3 regions of the Allobosea sp. P1_A7 genome follow, and region 3 is predicted to be linked to each of the others. Evidence: predicted binding sites of a transcription regulator. Region 3 holds the regulator's gene; each other region holds the start of a gene.
What was found. The regulator PhoB, encoded in region 3, activates phosphate uptake and scavenging genes when phosphate is short. The targets are predictions, from matches to a motif close to TGTCATNNANCTGTCAT.
Positions count from the first base shown of each region.

Region 1 (4,912 bases), on a different contig from region 3:
TTGAGCCCCGCCTCTTTCCACATCTCGACCAGGACCTGCGCCGTGGCAGTCTGGTTGGTGTAGTAGTTGTTGAGCAGCCGATAGGGGATCGGATCGCCCTTGTAGCCGGACTGCTTGACCAGCTCGCGCGCCAGCTTCAGATCGAAGGCCGGCACCGCCCAATCGGCGTGGTACATCTCGCCATAATAGGGCCATTGCAGCCCCTTCGGCACGACGGTACGGCCGGCCCAAAGCGATTCGACGATCGCCTGCCGGTCGATCGAATGTGTCATGGCGCGGCGAACCAGCGGATTTTGCAGCTGCGCATGGTTCTTGTCGAACACCGTCAGGCGGTGATTGAGGATGGTCCCGCCCTGTACCTCGAAGGCGGGATTCTTCTCGATCTGCGAGATCTGGTCCGGCGGGATATCGCAGGCGAACTGGTACTGGCCGGAGAGCAGCCCGTTGATGCGGGACGCCGTCTCCGGCACCTCGACAAAACGGATCGACTTCAGCGGCGGGCGGCCACCCCAGTACTCGTCATGGGCCTCGAGCAACAGCGAGACGTCCGGGCGATACTCGGCGATCCGGTAGGGGCCTGTCGTGACCGGCCTGGTCGCCCAGTCGCTATAGGTCTTCGCCTCTTCGAAGGCGCGACGATTCATGATCTCGCTGCCATAGCGCGAGATGCGGCCCTCCATCGTCACGTCGGGCGTGCCGTTGACGAAGCGCACCGTGTATTTGTCGACGATCTCGATGCCGAGCAGAGCCGGCCAGGAGCGGCGCGCCACCGCCGGCACTTCCGCCGGCAGTTCCTTGTTGGCGCGGCCACCACCCACGACGAAGTCGACCGAGATCGTCTTGCCTTGCGACGGCTGCGTGTCGCCGAACATGCGCTGTTTGCTGAAGGAGAACGCGACGTCCTCCGCCGTCAGCTCATCGCCGTTATGGAACTTCACGCCGCGGCGCAGCTTGAGCTCGACGGTCTTGTCGTCGATGCGCTTCCACTCGGTGGCAAGACCGGGAACCGTCTCGAGATTGCCGAGCCAGTTGCGGCCGATCAGCCCCTCCCAGATCGACGAGAAGAAGACACGCTCACCGACATTGGACTGCTCGCGCAGCACGTCGAGCGTGTTGGAATTGGCGATCTTCTGCACTGCGATGGTGATCGAGGGCCGGTTATCGGCCTGCGCGATCGCAAAGCGCGGCAGAATGAGGGCCGAGCCGCCGAGCGCTATTGCGCCGCGACGCGTGAAGGAACCGACCATTGTTCATCTCCTGAGGGGGTGGCGTTGGGAGCGCGCTCCTCGAGCCCGCGCGGGCCGGAGCGGAAATGGGTCAGGGTCCGGTCGGCATGGATCAGCCGCCAGGACAGCGCCTTCTGGGCATAGTCGCGCACCAGGGCGTCATAGGCCGGGTCCTCGGCCAGATTGACGAACTGGTGCGGATCCTTGGCGAGGTCGAAGAAGAGCGGCGGCAGCGCGGCGAAATGGACGTATTTGTAGTGCTCGTCCTGGATCACGCAGAGGCTGGACTGATCCATGTGGAGGCCCAGCACCTGCTCCGGCTGGGAGTAGTGCACGTCGCGGAAATCGTATTCGTAGTGCAGCTCGCTGCGCCAATCCGCCGGCCGTCCCTCGCTGAGGAACGGCATCACCGAGCGCCCGTCGCAGGCGCGCGGCGCCTCGCCGCCGAGCCAGTCGAGAATGGTCGGCATCACGTCGACACTCTCGGTGAAGGAGGCCTCGATCGCACCGCGACGCTCATCCGCTCCGCGCGGGTCCTTCACCACCAACGGAATGCGGAAGCTCTCGTCGTTGAAGCCGATCTTGCCGAGCAGGTGGTGGTCGCCGAGCTGCTCGCCATGATCGCTGGTGAAGACGATGAACGTGTCGTCCCACTGCCCGGTCTCGTCGAGATAGGCGAAAACCCGGCCGAGGCAGTCGTCGATCTCGGTGATCAGGCCGCAATAGGTCGCCCGCATCTGGCGGATTTCAGCCTCGTCCAAGGTCGCGCCCGAGCCTTCTGCGCCGTGGAAGAAGGAGCCGCGCTTGATCGAGTCGATGTAGAACTTGGTCAGCGGATGCTGAGCCGCCTCGGCTTCCGGTGATTCCGCCCGCACCAACCCGGGCATATCCTCCGGGCGGTACATCGCGTGATAGGGCGCCGGCGCAACGAAGGGCGGATGCGGACGATAATAGCCGAGATGCAGGAAGAACGGCCGGCCGGCGCGCCCCTTCAGATAGGTCAGCGCGCGTTCGGTGAAGAAGGTCGAGTCGGAGAATTCCTTGGGGATGCGCGACGGCTTGTCGGTCGCGCCCGGCACCGAGTCCTCGCCCTCCGGCAGCCAGATATCCTCGCGCTTTTCCGGCAGTTCGAAGCCGTTCTGCGCCACCCAGCCGAAATAGCCGTCCATATTGGGCTCGAAGGCGCCGACCGAACGGAAACCGTCCATCAGGTCGCCGAGCACGAGGAAGCGCGGGTCGTTCTTCGAGGTCGCACGCGGGTCGGGCGTCGTCGTGGTGTAGCCGATCAGCGCAGGATCATAGCCGATGGCGCGCAGCGCCTTGCCGAGATTGAAATGGCGCTGGTCGAGCGGCACCGTGTTCTGCACGGCGCGGTGGTTCATCAGGTAGAGGCCGGTGAGCAGGCTGGCCCGGGCCGGACCGCAAGGCACGCAGGCCGTGACATGGTTGCGGAAGGTCACGCCCTCCGCGCAAAGGCGATCGAGATTCGGCGTCTTCAGGAAGGGATCGCGCCCCTCGGCCCGCATCAGATGCGGTATGAAATCGGCGCGCCATTGGTCGACGACGATCAGGAGAACATTCTGGCGTTTCATTCTCGGCAATCCAGCTGTGAGGCCGCCTGCCTAGGTCGCCTGGATGACGCCGGGATGACTGTTGGATGAAAGCCAGGGCAGCCATCTTGCGAGTGTTCGCCAAGCTGGAATGGTGACCTTGCGTCTCTGCCCAGCGCGCTGCCGGTGCGCCAGCAATGTCGGAGTTGCGCGCTGACGAAGGCGGGATGCCCCGCAGGTCACGTACGTCCAGCGCATGAGGCAAAGCCTTTCGAGCACCTCGCCGTCCAGAGGCGTTTATCCCGGTTCGAGAGCGATCTTTGAAAAGACGTTTCATTGACCGAAGCAACCTGATGCAGAATGATCATAGTATCGACGGTGTCGATCGCGGGATTTGCTGGAGCAGCTTGCACCGCGTCACCAAAGCTAAAAGCACCACGAATGCATTCGTGGGCTCCCGATTGCTGGAGACACGTTCATGACTGAATCAACATCGAAGAGAATTCCACTTTATATTCATAAAACTGCGTCTGATCGGGCGCATCGATGTTGAACGCTCCTGCGTGCCGGGCCTGAACGGCACCGCGCCCCGCTCCTCCTGATCCCGCGTGGGTAACGCCGCTCAGCTCGGCCGGGGCGGAGCCATGCCGAACACCGTCGACGCCTCGGATTTGGGTCAGACAGTGTTCTGGCCCGCTCGGAACGTCCCACCACCMCTCTTTTCGGCTCGGCCGCTGGCCGGCTCGGTCGGCGAACGCACGGCTTGATCGACAGCCGTTGCGAGATCGCTGCGTCCAAACCCGCCCGCATGGCTTGAAGGATTCCCCATGAGCATCGTCACGCGCTTGCCAACAGCTTCGCCCACGATTCGCGACGAAGCAGCAGCATTCCGTGCCGCTTTCCGCCACCTCGCTGGCGGGGTCAGTGTCATCACGACCGGCGCAGGCGAGGATCGGACCGGCCTCACGGCGACCTCGGTCGCCTCGCTCTCGGCCGAGCCTCCGACCGTCATGTTCGGACTCAACCGCACATCGTCGAGCTATCCGACCCTGCAGCGGTATCGCACCTTCGGCATCAACTTCCTGAATGCGGCGCAGAAGCAGATCGCGGATCGCTTCGCCGGACGGAACGGCGAGAAGGGCGTCGAGCGCTTCCGGCACGCCGAATGGACCACCGCCGCAACCGGCGCCCCACTCCTGGTGGGCACGCTCGCCTCCCTCGACTGCGAAGTCGAGGAACTGATCGAGCGCCATTCCCACAGCATCGTCATCGGCCGCGTGCGGGCCGTCAGATTCGGCGCCGACGAAGCGGCCCTCGTCTACTGGCGGGGCGACTACGAGCGCCTCGGCTGGATGGCGGACGAGGCCGCGGCGGCGCTCGGCCTGCGGGCGCTCTGATTCCACCCGCCCCAAACCCGCACGCAGACCTGCATTCACGAAGGCCGCTCCAATGACCTATCGCCTCAGCCTGCTCGAAAAGAGCCCCGTCTTCGACGACGAGACCGGCAGCATCGCCCTCGCCCGCTCGGTCGCACTTGCTCAGAATGCGGAGCGCTGGGGCTATCACCGTTTCTGGCTCGCCGAGCATCATGGCATGGCGGGCGTCGCCAGTTCCTCTCCGGAAGTGCTGGCGGCCTATATCCTGGCCAGCACCTCGCGCATTCGGGTCGGGTCGGGCGGCGTCCTTCTCCAGCATTACAGCCCCTACAAGGTGGCGGAGAACTTCCACGTCCTCGCCTCACTCGCACCGGGCCGGGTCGATCTCGGCATCGGCAAGGCGCCGGGCGGACTGCCACTGGCCACGCGCGCGCTGCAATGGGGACATGATCCCGCCGTCCGGCGCGAGTTCGGCACGCAGTTGCGCCAACTCGGCGCCTATCTCGATCACGGAACGGACGCTGGCCAGGCCCTCGACCGGCCCCTTGTAGCGCCAATCCCGCCCGAGGTGCCGCAGCGCTTCCTGCTCGGCGGCAGCCCGGAAAGCGCGCGACTTGCCGCCGAACAGGGCTGGCAGTTCGTCTTTGCCGGTCAGCTCAATGGCGATCACGCAGCGATCGAGGCAAGCATCGAGGCCTTCGCCAATGCAGGAGGCCCTGGCACGCCGCTCCTCGCGGTGACCGCGCTGGCCGCCGAGAGC
Region 1 covers NZ_JBFTZN010000125.1:3,142-8,053, forward strand. The annotation lists gene AC1D34_RS20850 (ABC transporter substrate-binding protein) at 1-1,247, opposite strand, end outside; gene pehA (phosphoric/sulfuric ester hydrolase PehA) at 1,214-2,818, opposite strand; gene AC1D34_RS20860 (flavin reductase family protein) at 3,604-4,173, shown strand; gene AC1D34_RS20865 (LLM class flavin-dependent oxidoreductase) at 4,226-4,912, shown strand, end outside.
Region 1: a site for PhoB is predicted at 2,873-2,889, ahead of pehA (phosphoric/sulfuric ester hydrolase PehA). Genes of this name have one in related genera too.

Region 2 (4,912 bases), on a different contig from region 3:
GCTCGTGCACGCCTTCGCAGCGATTGCCGGCATTGTGGTGGTCGGGCGGCTGGCGCTTCGTCCGCTCTTTCGCCTTGTCGCCTCGACGGACAGCTCCGAGAGCTTCCTTGCCGCAACTCTGCTGGTGGCACTCGGCACGGGACTTGTGGCCGCAACAGCTGGCCTCTCCATGGGCCTCGGCGCCTTCATCGCCGGCCTGCTCCTGGCCGAAACCGAGTATCGGCGCGCCATCGAAGTCACGATCGAGCCGTTCAAATCCCTGCTGATCGGCGTCTTCTTCCTGATCGTGGGCATGAGTGTCGATCCCGCGCAGCTTGCGGCCCAGCCCGCAATCATCCTCGGCATCGCGGCCGGCCTTCTCCTGACCAAAGTGCTGGTTGTGCTGGGCCTGGCCCGGCTGCTGGCTCTCTCCGTCCCGACAGCGCTCGAGACCGCGATCATGGTCGCTCCGGGCGGCGAATTCGCTTTCGTGCTGCTCAACGCGGCTGTCGGCGCGAAGCTTGTTGACCAGCACGCGGCAAGCCTCGTGCTTGCCGCGGTGTCCCTCACCATGGTGGCGCTGCCATTATTGGCTCGTGTGGCCCGCCATATGGCGGCGCGTTTCGCACCGCCGGTGATACTGCCTGAGGAGGCTACGATCCTGCCGCCCGACGACCATACGGGGCGTGCGATCGTCATCGGTTGCGGCCGGGTTGGCAGGCTCGTCGGTTCGATGCTGGAAGAGCACAAGAAGCCCTATATCGCGCTCGACTCCGATCCGATCCTGATCGCCGGCCAACGGCGCGCTGGCCGGCCCGCCTTCTTCGGCGACGCGACCAAGCCAGACTTCCTGAAACTCTGCGGCGTGGTCGACGCAAGCGCCCTGATTGTCACGATCCACAACCACCGTGCAGTCGATGAGATCGTCAAGGCGGCAAGGGCTCTGCGCCCCGATCTCGTCATCGTGGCGCGCGCCCGCGACGCCGCCCATGCCCGGCATCTCTATGAACTCGGCGTCAACGACGCAGTGCCGGAGACCATTGAGGCCAGCCTGCAATTGTCGGAGGCAGCACTTGTCGGGCTTGGCGTGCCGATGGGCCTCGTCATCGCCTCCGTGCACGAAAGGCGGGACGTGTTTCGGCGCGAACTCAAGCCCGCTGCCGCTCCTGCACCTGCGCTTCCCCGGCACGGGCGTTCGCGAAGGTTGTGATGTTCTGGACCGAGGCACGCTGGGAAATCCGCTGGATATGCCCGTAGAACTGCTCGGCACTGCTCTGCCAGCTATGGCCTGCGGCAAGTCCCAGGCAGGCTTCGCGCGGGATGCGCAAGGCCGCTAGCGCTGCGCGCCGCAGATCCTCGTCCAGCACGGCGGCACCACTGCCGGCAAAGACATCGCTCGGCCCCTGCACCGGAAAGGCGGCAACGGGCAGCCCGCTTGCCGCGGCTTCGAGCAGCACGATACCAAAGGTGTCGGTCAGGCTCGGAAAGACGAAGACATCCGACGACGCATAGATCGCGGCCAGGTCGTCGCCCTCGCGTGTGCCCAGGAACGTCACATCCGGGAAGGCCCGCTGCAGATCCGCGCGCGCCGGGCCATCGCCGACGACGACCTTGCTGCCGGGCAGGCGCAGCGACAGGAAGGCATCCAGGTTCTTTTCGACCGCGACTCGCCCGACGCTGAGGAAGATGGGACGCGGCAGGTCGAGCACGCTTGCCTGGCGCGGATGGAACTGCTGGAGATCGACGCCTCGCCCCCAGCGCAGAATGCGCTCGAACCCGTTCTCCTTCAGTTCGGCCTCGACTGTCGCGGTCGAGACCATGACCCCGGCAGCCGCCCCATGGAACCGGCGCAGGAACTGGTAGCTCCAGCGTTCCGGGATGGGCCAGCGGGCCGCGACATATTGCGGAAACCTTGTGTGGTAGCTCGTCGTGAACGTCCGCTTCTGCGCGAGGCAGACGGCGCGGGTCAGCCAGCCGATAGGCCCTTCCGTCGCGATATGGATGTGATCCGGCCCAAAATCGGTGATGCGCCGGGCGATGGCGCCCTGCGTTGCCAGCGCGATGCGGATATCGGGATAGGATGGCAAGCCAATCTGCCGAAATCCCTCGGGCGTCAGCATATGCGGCGTCACACCGAATGACGGTCCTGCCTCGACCATCCGCTCCAGCGACCGGACGACCCCATTGATCTGGGGGCGCCAGGCGTCCGTCGCGATGAGGACGCGCATCAGGCGGCCTCGCTGACCAGAGCCGGCAGCGGGATCGGCCGCACGGGCTCGCTCTTCAGCCGGTATTGCGGCCAACGAATGACCTCGAAGCGGCCGTCATGATGCTCGACCACAGCCGTGCAGCTTTCGACCCAGTCGCCCGTGTTGATGTAGGTGAGCCCGTCGATCTTGCGATGTGCGGCGTGGTGGATATGGCCGCAGACGACGCCGTCCGCACCATGGCGGCGGGCCTCGGCGGCAAGGCAGATCTCGAACTCGCCGATATAATTGACCGCATTCTTCACCTTCTGCTTGGCCCAGGCCGAGAGCGACCAGTGCGGCAGATGGAAGAGGCGACGGACCTTGTTGACGACCGTATTGGACGCAAGCGCGACCGTGTAGGCCCAGTCGCCCAGCAGGGCGAGCCATTTTGCGTTGCGCACGACCAGATCGAACAGATCGCCATGGATCACCAGCAGGCGCTTGCCGTCGGCAGTTTCGTGCAGCGCATGGTCGGCGATGTGGATTCCGCCGAACTCGCTTCCAGTGAAGTCGCGGAGGAAATCGTCGTGGTTGCCGGTGATGTAGATCAGCCGCGAACCCTTGCGCACCTTGCGCAAGAGCTTCTGCACGACGTCGTTATGCGCCTGCGGGAAGTACCAGCCGCTCTTCAGCCGCCAGCCATCGATGATGTCACCCACGAGATAAATCTGCGGAGCATCATAGGCCCGCAGGAATTCGAGCACGAGATCGGCCTGTGCTCCTCGCGTTCCCAGATGCAGGTCGGAGATGAAGATGCTGCGAACCTGCTTCGCCTCGTCCTCGTCGCTCATGCCGCCAGCCCATCTTGTTGCATTGCTTGCGGCGTGTGTCTGATTTGCATTGCGCTTTGATGACGCAGACCTCAATCCGTGGTTCTGCTCAGCTGAACATCAGCGAAAGCTCGGGAGAAACGCGATGGATTTGGGTATTGCCGGCCGTACGGCCATCATTTGCGCATCGAGCAAGGGGCTTGGCCGCGGCTGCGCCGAGGCCCTCGCAGAGGCCGGATGCACCGTGGTCATCAACGGCCGCGACGCGACCACGCTGGAGGCCACGGCAAGCCAGATCCGGGCCAAGTATGGAGCAACCGTGATCGCGGTCGTTGCCGACGTCTCGACCCGCGCAGGTCAGGACGCGCTGCTCGCCGCCGCGCCGGAGCCGGACATCCTGGTCAACAACAATGGCGGCCCACCGCCGAAGCCGTTCCGCGAAGTCTCGCGCGAAGCGCTGCTCGAAGGCGTCATCCAGAACATGGCGACGCCGGTCGAACTGATGCAGCGTGTCGTCGACGGCATGATCGCGCGCGGCTTCGGCCGCATCGTCAACATCACCTCGATGAGCGTGCTGACCCCCTTGACCGGGCTCGATGTCTCGTCGGGCGCACGCGCCGGTCTGACCGCCTTCTTCTCCGGCGTCGCCCGCGAGGTCGCATATGCCAACGTCACCATCAACAACATCCTGCCCGGCATGTTCGATACCGATCGGCTGAAGGGCTCGACCACCAAGATGGCGGCGATCAAGGGGATCACGCCCGAAGAAATGACGAAGGGCCGCATGGCCGAAATCCCGGCGAGGCGCTTCGGCAGCGCCGAGGAGTTCGGCAAGGCCTGCGCCTTCCTGGCAAGCGCCCATGCCGGCTACATCACCGGCCAGAACCTGCTGATCGACGGCGGCGTCTTCAAGGGAACGTTCTGAGACGCGGCAAGACCAGCATCTGCCCCGGTGAGCCTTGCTGTCCGGGGCAGGAATTCTCTCCCAGTTCCTGCCGCGCAAGACCCGCATCCAGCACGCTTCCTCGGCACGCATGCGCCGCCGCGGGCATCAGGGTTGCAAGCATTGCGCTTGGACCGGACGCGCGAACGTGATCTAGAGGGACCAAGTCTTTTATAAGACTCTCTCCCCCGACACGTACGCGCAGCACCGTTGTCTCCTCTCCTCGGCATCACGCTCAAGCTGATCTCGGCTTTGTCCTTCACCCTGATGTCGGCTGGCATCAAGGCGATCGCGGCCCGTTATCCGACAGGTGAACTCGTCTTCGTCCGGTCCTTCTTCGCGCTGATCCCGCTGCTGCTCTGGCTCGGCTGGCGCGGCGAAATTCCGGCTGCCCTGAAGACCAAGAATCTGCGCGGCCATTTCAAGCGGGGGGTGATCGGTTCGACCGGCATGTTCTGCGGCTTCGTAGCCTTGAGCTTTCTGCCGCTCCCGGACGCGGTCGCGCTCGGCTATGCCGCGCCGCTCGCAGTCGTCGTGCTTGCAGCTCTGGTGCTGAAGGAGCGTGTCCGCATCTATCGCTGGAGCGCGGTGACGATCGGCTTCATCGGCGTCCTGATCATGCTGTCCCCGCATCTGGGCAGTTTCCAGATCTCTGGCAGCAATGCACCGGCAATCGGCGCGGCCTTCGGCCTTGCCGGCGCCTGCTGCTCGGCTTTTGCCTCGATCGAGGTGCGGCAATTGACCATGACGGAGCGCACCGGCGCGATCGTCTTCTATTTCACGCTGATGACGACGACGCTCGGCCTCTTCACCATTCTGCTCGGCTGGCGAATGCCCGATCTTCAGGACGCCGCACTCATGGTCGCGATCGGCATTCTTGGCGGGCTCGGCCAGATTTTCCTGGTCCAGGCCTATCGCTACGGCGACGCCTCGCTGATCGCGCCGTTCGAATACTCGACGATGCTCTGGGC
Region 2 covers NZ_JBFTZN010000002.1:35,364-40,275, reverse strand. The annotation lists gene AC1D34_RS00580 (cation:proton antiporter domain-containing protein) at 1-1,189, shown strand, start outside; gene AC1D34_RS00575 (glycosyltransferase family 4 protein) at 1,128-2,207, opposite strand; gene AC1D34_RS00570 (UDP-2,3-diacylglucosamine diphosphatase) at 2,207-3,019, opposite strand; gene AC1D34_RS00565 (SDR family oxidoreductase) at 3,144-3,923, shown strand; gene AC1D34_RS00560 (DMT family transporter) at 4,152-4,912, shown strand, end outside.
Region 2: a site for PhoB is predicted at 3,068-3,084, ahead of AC1D34_RS00570 (UDP-2,3-diacylglucosamine diphosphatase). Genes of this name have one in related genera too.

Region 3 (4,912 bases):
AATGAACGGCCTTAAACCCTCGTCGCGTTCGATCTGAAGGAACAAGTCGATGCTTTCGACGCTGGAACTGAGCCCGCAAGCGCTTGATGCCGAGGCCCCCGTCCGGATCGCGGTCAAGAACCTCGATTTCTACTACGGCGAGCACAAGGCGCTGAAGAACATCAATCTCGACTTCCGGGACCGCCATGTCACGGCCCTGATCGGACCGTCGGGCTGCGGCAAGTCGACCCTGCTGCGCATTTTCAACCGGATCTACTCGCTTTATCCCGAGCAGCGCGCCACCGGCGAGATCCTGCTCGACGGCCGCAACGTCATCAGCAACGATATCGATGTGAACGAGCTGCGCTCGCGCGTCGGCATGGTGTTCCAGAAGCCGACGCCCTTCCCGATGTCGATCTACGACAATGTCGCATTCGGCATCCGCCTCTACGAGAAGCCGCCGAAATCCGAGCTCGATGACCGCGTCGAGGGTGCGCTGCGCCGTTCCGCGCTCTGGGACGAGGTCAAGGACAAGCTGAAGACCTCCGGCATGGGCCTGTCCGGCGGCCAGCAGCAGCGCCTCTGCATTGCGCGGACCATTGCCCAGAAGCCGGAAGTCATCCTGTTCGACGAGCCGACCTCGGCGCTCGATCCGATCTCGACCGGCAAGATCGAGGACCTGCTCGAGCAGCTCAAGACCGACTTCACCATCGTCATCGTCACCCACAACATGCAGCAGGCGGCGCGTATCTCGCAGTACACCGCCTTCATGTATCTCGGTGAGGTGATCGAATTCGACGCCACCAACACCATCTTCATGAACCCGCACAAGAAGCAGACGCAGGACTACGTCACCGGCMGCTTCGGCTGAACCGGCGCCCAGCCTTCCAACTGCTTTGCCGACAAAGGATACGCCGCGATGACTGATCACATCGTCCGCTCATATGATGCCGATCTCGAGGGGATCCGCCGCAGCCTGGCCGAGATGGGGGGCATGTCGGAGCGCATGCTCGGCGATTCGACAGTCGCCCTGGTGCGCCGCGACACCGGGCTGGCACAGAAGGTCATCAGCGCCGACCAGCGCCTCGACAATCTGCAGCGCGAGGTAGAGGAGAAGGCGGTGCTCACCATCGCCCGGCGCCAGCCGCTCGCCAACGACCTGCGCGAGCTGATCTCCGCCATCCGCATCGCCGCCGATATCGAGCGTGTCGGCGATCTCGCCAAGAATATCGCCAAGCGCGCGGTCGCCATCTCCGGCCAGTTCCAGCCGCCGTCGCGCGCGGTCGTCGGCCTCGAGCATATGAGCCGCCTGGTTCAGGCCCAGCTCAAGGACGTGCTCGACGCTTACGCCGTCAGCAACGAGCAGAAGGCCATGGAGGTCTGGCGCCGCGACGATGAGATCGACGCGCTCTATACCTCGCTCTTCCGCGAGCTGCTCACCTATATGATGGAAGACCCGCGCAACATCACCTTCTGCACGCATCTCCTGTTCTGCGCCAAGAATGTCGAGCGCATCGGCGACCACACCACCAACATCGCCGAGACGATCCACTATCTCGTCACGGGCGAAGCCTTGGACGCAGCCCGCCCGAAGCTCGACACGACCAACATCCTTCTGGACGCCGCCACCGGTGAGTGACCGGCGCCCGACACCTTTGGGACCGAGTGAGACATGCCTGCACGCATCCTGATCGTTGAGGACGAAGAGCCGCTGACCCTGTTGCTGCGCTACAACCTCGAAGCCGAAGGCTTCGAGGTTGACAGCGTCGCGCGTGGCGACGATGCCGAGCTGCATCTGCGCGATCATACGCCGGACCTCGTGCTGCTCGACTGGATGCTGCCCGGCCTTTCCGGCATCGAGCTCTGCCGGCGGCTGCGGACCCGTCGCGATACCGAGCGGGTGCCGATCATCATGCTCACCGCCCGCGGCGAAGAGACCGAGCGTGTGCGCGGCCTTGCCACCGGGGCCGACGACTATGTCGTCAAGCCGTTCTCGCTGCCCGAGCTGATCGCCCGCATTCAAGCGCTGCTGCGCCGCGCCAAGCCGGGTCATGTCGCCGGCCTGCTGGCCGCCGGCGATCTCGAGCTCGACCGCACCACCCGCCGTGTCCGCCGCTCAGGGAGCGAGCTGCATCTCGGCCCGACCGAGTTCCGCCTGCTCGAGTTCCTGATGCAGGCGCCGGGGCGGGTCTATTCCCGGGCCCAGCTGCTCGACGCGGTCTGGGGCCGCGACGTCTATATCGACGAGCGCACCGTCGACGTCCATGTCGGCCGGCTGCGCAAGGCGATCACCCCTGACAACGCCAAGGATCCGCTGCGGACCGTTCGCGGTGCCGGCTACGCCTTCGACGAGACCTTTGCGCGGAGCTGAGACTTGGATTATCGGGGACTTGGATCATCGGGCCGGATATCGAATCCGCCCGACGATCTAACCGTCTATGGTTGCATCGGCCTTCCCGAAAACCGCAATCCACCTTTCGGGCCGATACCCTAGCGCGGCCCTGCGATGATGATCGCCGCGCCGGCGAGGCAGATCAGCCCGCCGGCAATGTCCCAGCGGTCGGGGCGAAAGCCTTCCACGGCCCAGAGCCAGACGAGCGAACTGACGATGTAGACGCCGCCATAGGCGGCATAGGCCCGTCCGGCGGCTTCGCTCTCCGCCAGCGTCAGCAGCCAGGCGAACAGGGCGAGCGAAAACAGTCCGGGTACGAGCCACCAGATGGGCTTGCCGAGCCGGAGCCAGCCTCAGAACGCGAAACAGCCGGCGATTTCGAGAATGGCTGCGCCGAAATAAGCGGCGATGGTCGGCATGGTTTGTCCCTGTCGATGGCCTTCGGGGCGGGATTACCCTTGACCGCAGGGCGCGCTGACGGCAAGCCGGACCGATGCCCACACATCACATCGCCATCATTGGAGCAGGGCCCTCCGGGCTGATCGCGGCCGAGCGCCTCGCGGTGGCCGGCCACGCGGTCACGATCTACGATCGCATGCCCTCGCCGGCCCGCAAATTCCTGCTGGCCGGGCGAGGCGGATTGAACCTCACCCATTCCGAACCGCTCGACGGCTTCCTGGCCCGCTATCGCGATGCGCAAGCCTGGCTGGAGCCGGCCATTCGCGCCTTCCCGCCACAATCCCTGCGTGACTGGGCCGATGCGCTCGGGCAGGACACGTTCGTCGGCAGCAGCGGCCGCGTCTTCCCGCGCGCCATGAAGGCCTCGCCCTTGCTGCGGGCATGGCTGCGCCGGCTCGAGGGCCTCGGTGTCAGCTTCGCGCCTGGTCATCGCTGGACCGGCTGGAGCGAAGCGGGAGCTCTGACGTTCCGGAGCCGCGATGGCGCCGATGTCGAGGCGCGGCCCGACGCGACGCTGCTCGCGCTCGGCGGTGCGAGCTGGCCACGGCTGGGTTCGGATGGTGGCTGGGCACCCTTGCTGGCGGCGCGCGGCGTTGCGATTGCGCCGCTGCGCCCGGCCAATGGCGGTTTCACGGTCGATTGGTCCCAGACCATGCGAGAGCGTTTTGCCGGAGTACCGTTGAAGCGCATCGTCCTGAGCTTCGGCGGCCAATCCGTGCCCGGCGAGGCGATGATCGATGCAACGGGTCTGGAAGGCGGCGCGGTCTATGCACTCTCTGCCCCGATTCGCGAGACGATCCTGCGCGAGGGCAGGGCGGTCATCACCATCGATCTGCGGCCCGATCACGAGGCGGCGCTGCTGGTCCAGCGCCTCGCGCATCGTCGCAAGGGCGTGACGCTGAGCAATCATCTGCGCAAGGCTGCAGGTCTTGCTCCATCCGCGATTGCGCTGCTGCGCGAAGCGGCGAAGGGGCCGCTCCCCGAAGACGCGGAGAGGCTGGCCGCACTGATCAAGGCCGCGCCTCTGGTGCTGACCGGTCTCAGGCCGATCGAGCGGGCGATCTCCACCGCCGGTGGCGTCGCCGCCGCCGAGATCGAGGAAGGCTTCATGCTGAAACGCTTGCCCGGTACCTTTGTCGCAGGCGAGATGCTGGATTGGGAGGCGCCGACCGGCGGCTATCTGCTGCAGGCCTGTTTCGCGACCGGAGTCGCAGCTGCAGCAGGGATTCAGGCCTGGCTCGCGGATAGCTGAACGATCGCCTCAGGCGATCGCGATGATCTCGACCGCCTCAGTGCCGATGCTGACGCTCTCGCCAATGCCCTTGCCCATCAGCGCGCTCGCCAACGGCGCGACATAGGGCAGCGTTCCGTGTGCCGGATCGGCCTCGTCCTCGCCGACCAGCCGCCAGTTCTGCTCGCGCCCATCGGCCCGGCGGATCGTCACTGTCGAGCCGAAGCGGACGATGTCGTGCCTTTCCTGCGCAGGGGCCAGCTTGGCGCTGGCGCGCCGCGCCGCCCAGTAGCGGAACTCGCGCCGCGTCTGAGCGATCTCTGTGCGGTCGCCTCCGGCCAGCGCCGCCGCGTGTTCGTCATGCCAGCGCGCCAGCTGGGCCTCGATCTGTGCGAGCCCTTCAGGCGTCACGAGGTTCGGGTGAGGCGAGACTGGCCGGTCCGGCAGCTCGTCCAGGGTCCCTCTTTCCTCGGCTTCCTTGACGAAGGCGCGAGTCATTCTGGCCTCCTCCTATTGATCTCGGCACATCCGGCGAACCGGACCACAGCTTTCAGTGTTACGTCCTCACGACTGCTTGCGATGCAGCGCCAACCCGATGCTGGAATCTGAAGCGGCGACCACTTGGAGATGGGGATCAGGCACTGCCGAAGACAAGACCCGAACAGTCTACACCCCCGTGTCCGGCCGCACCATCAAGAGCAGAGCCATCGCGCGCTGCCCCTGGCCCCCGATCACGAGCGCAGTCCCGTTCCCAAGGGGGCAGCCGATGCCGGAAGAGCGCCGCGCTTGCGTCGGGCCGTCCGTCGCGGCCACCTTGATCCTGAGTTGCGAGACCCGACGGCGATCGTTGC
Region 3 covers NZ_JBFTZN010000026.1:20,554-25,465, forward strand. The annotation lists gene pstA (phosphate ABC transporter permease PstA) at 1-5, shown strand, start outside; gene pstB (phosphate ABC transporter ATP-binding protein PstB) at 50-850, shown strand; gene phoU (phosphate signaling complex protein PhoU) at 899-1,618, shown strand; gene phoB (phosphate regulon transcriptional regulator PhoB) at 1,652-2,350, shown strand; partial or broken gene AC1D34_RS06800 (YnfA family protein) at 2,470-2,790, opposite strand; gene AC1D34_RS06805 (TIGR03862 family flavoprotein) at 2,865-4,082, shown strand; gene greA (transcription elongation factor GreA) at 4,092-4,559, opposite strand.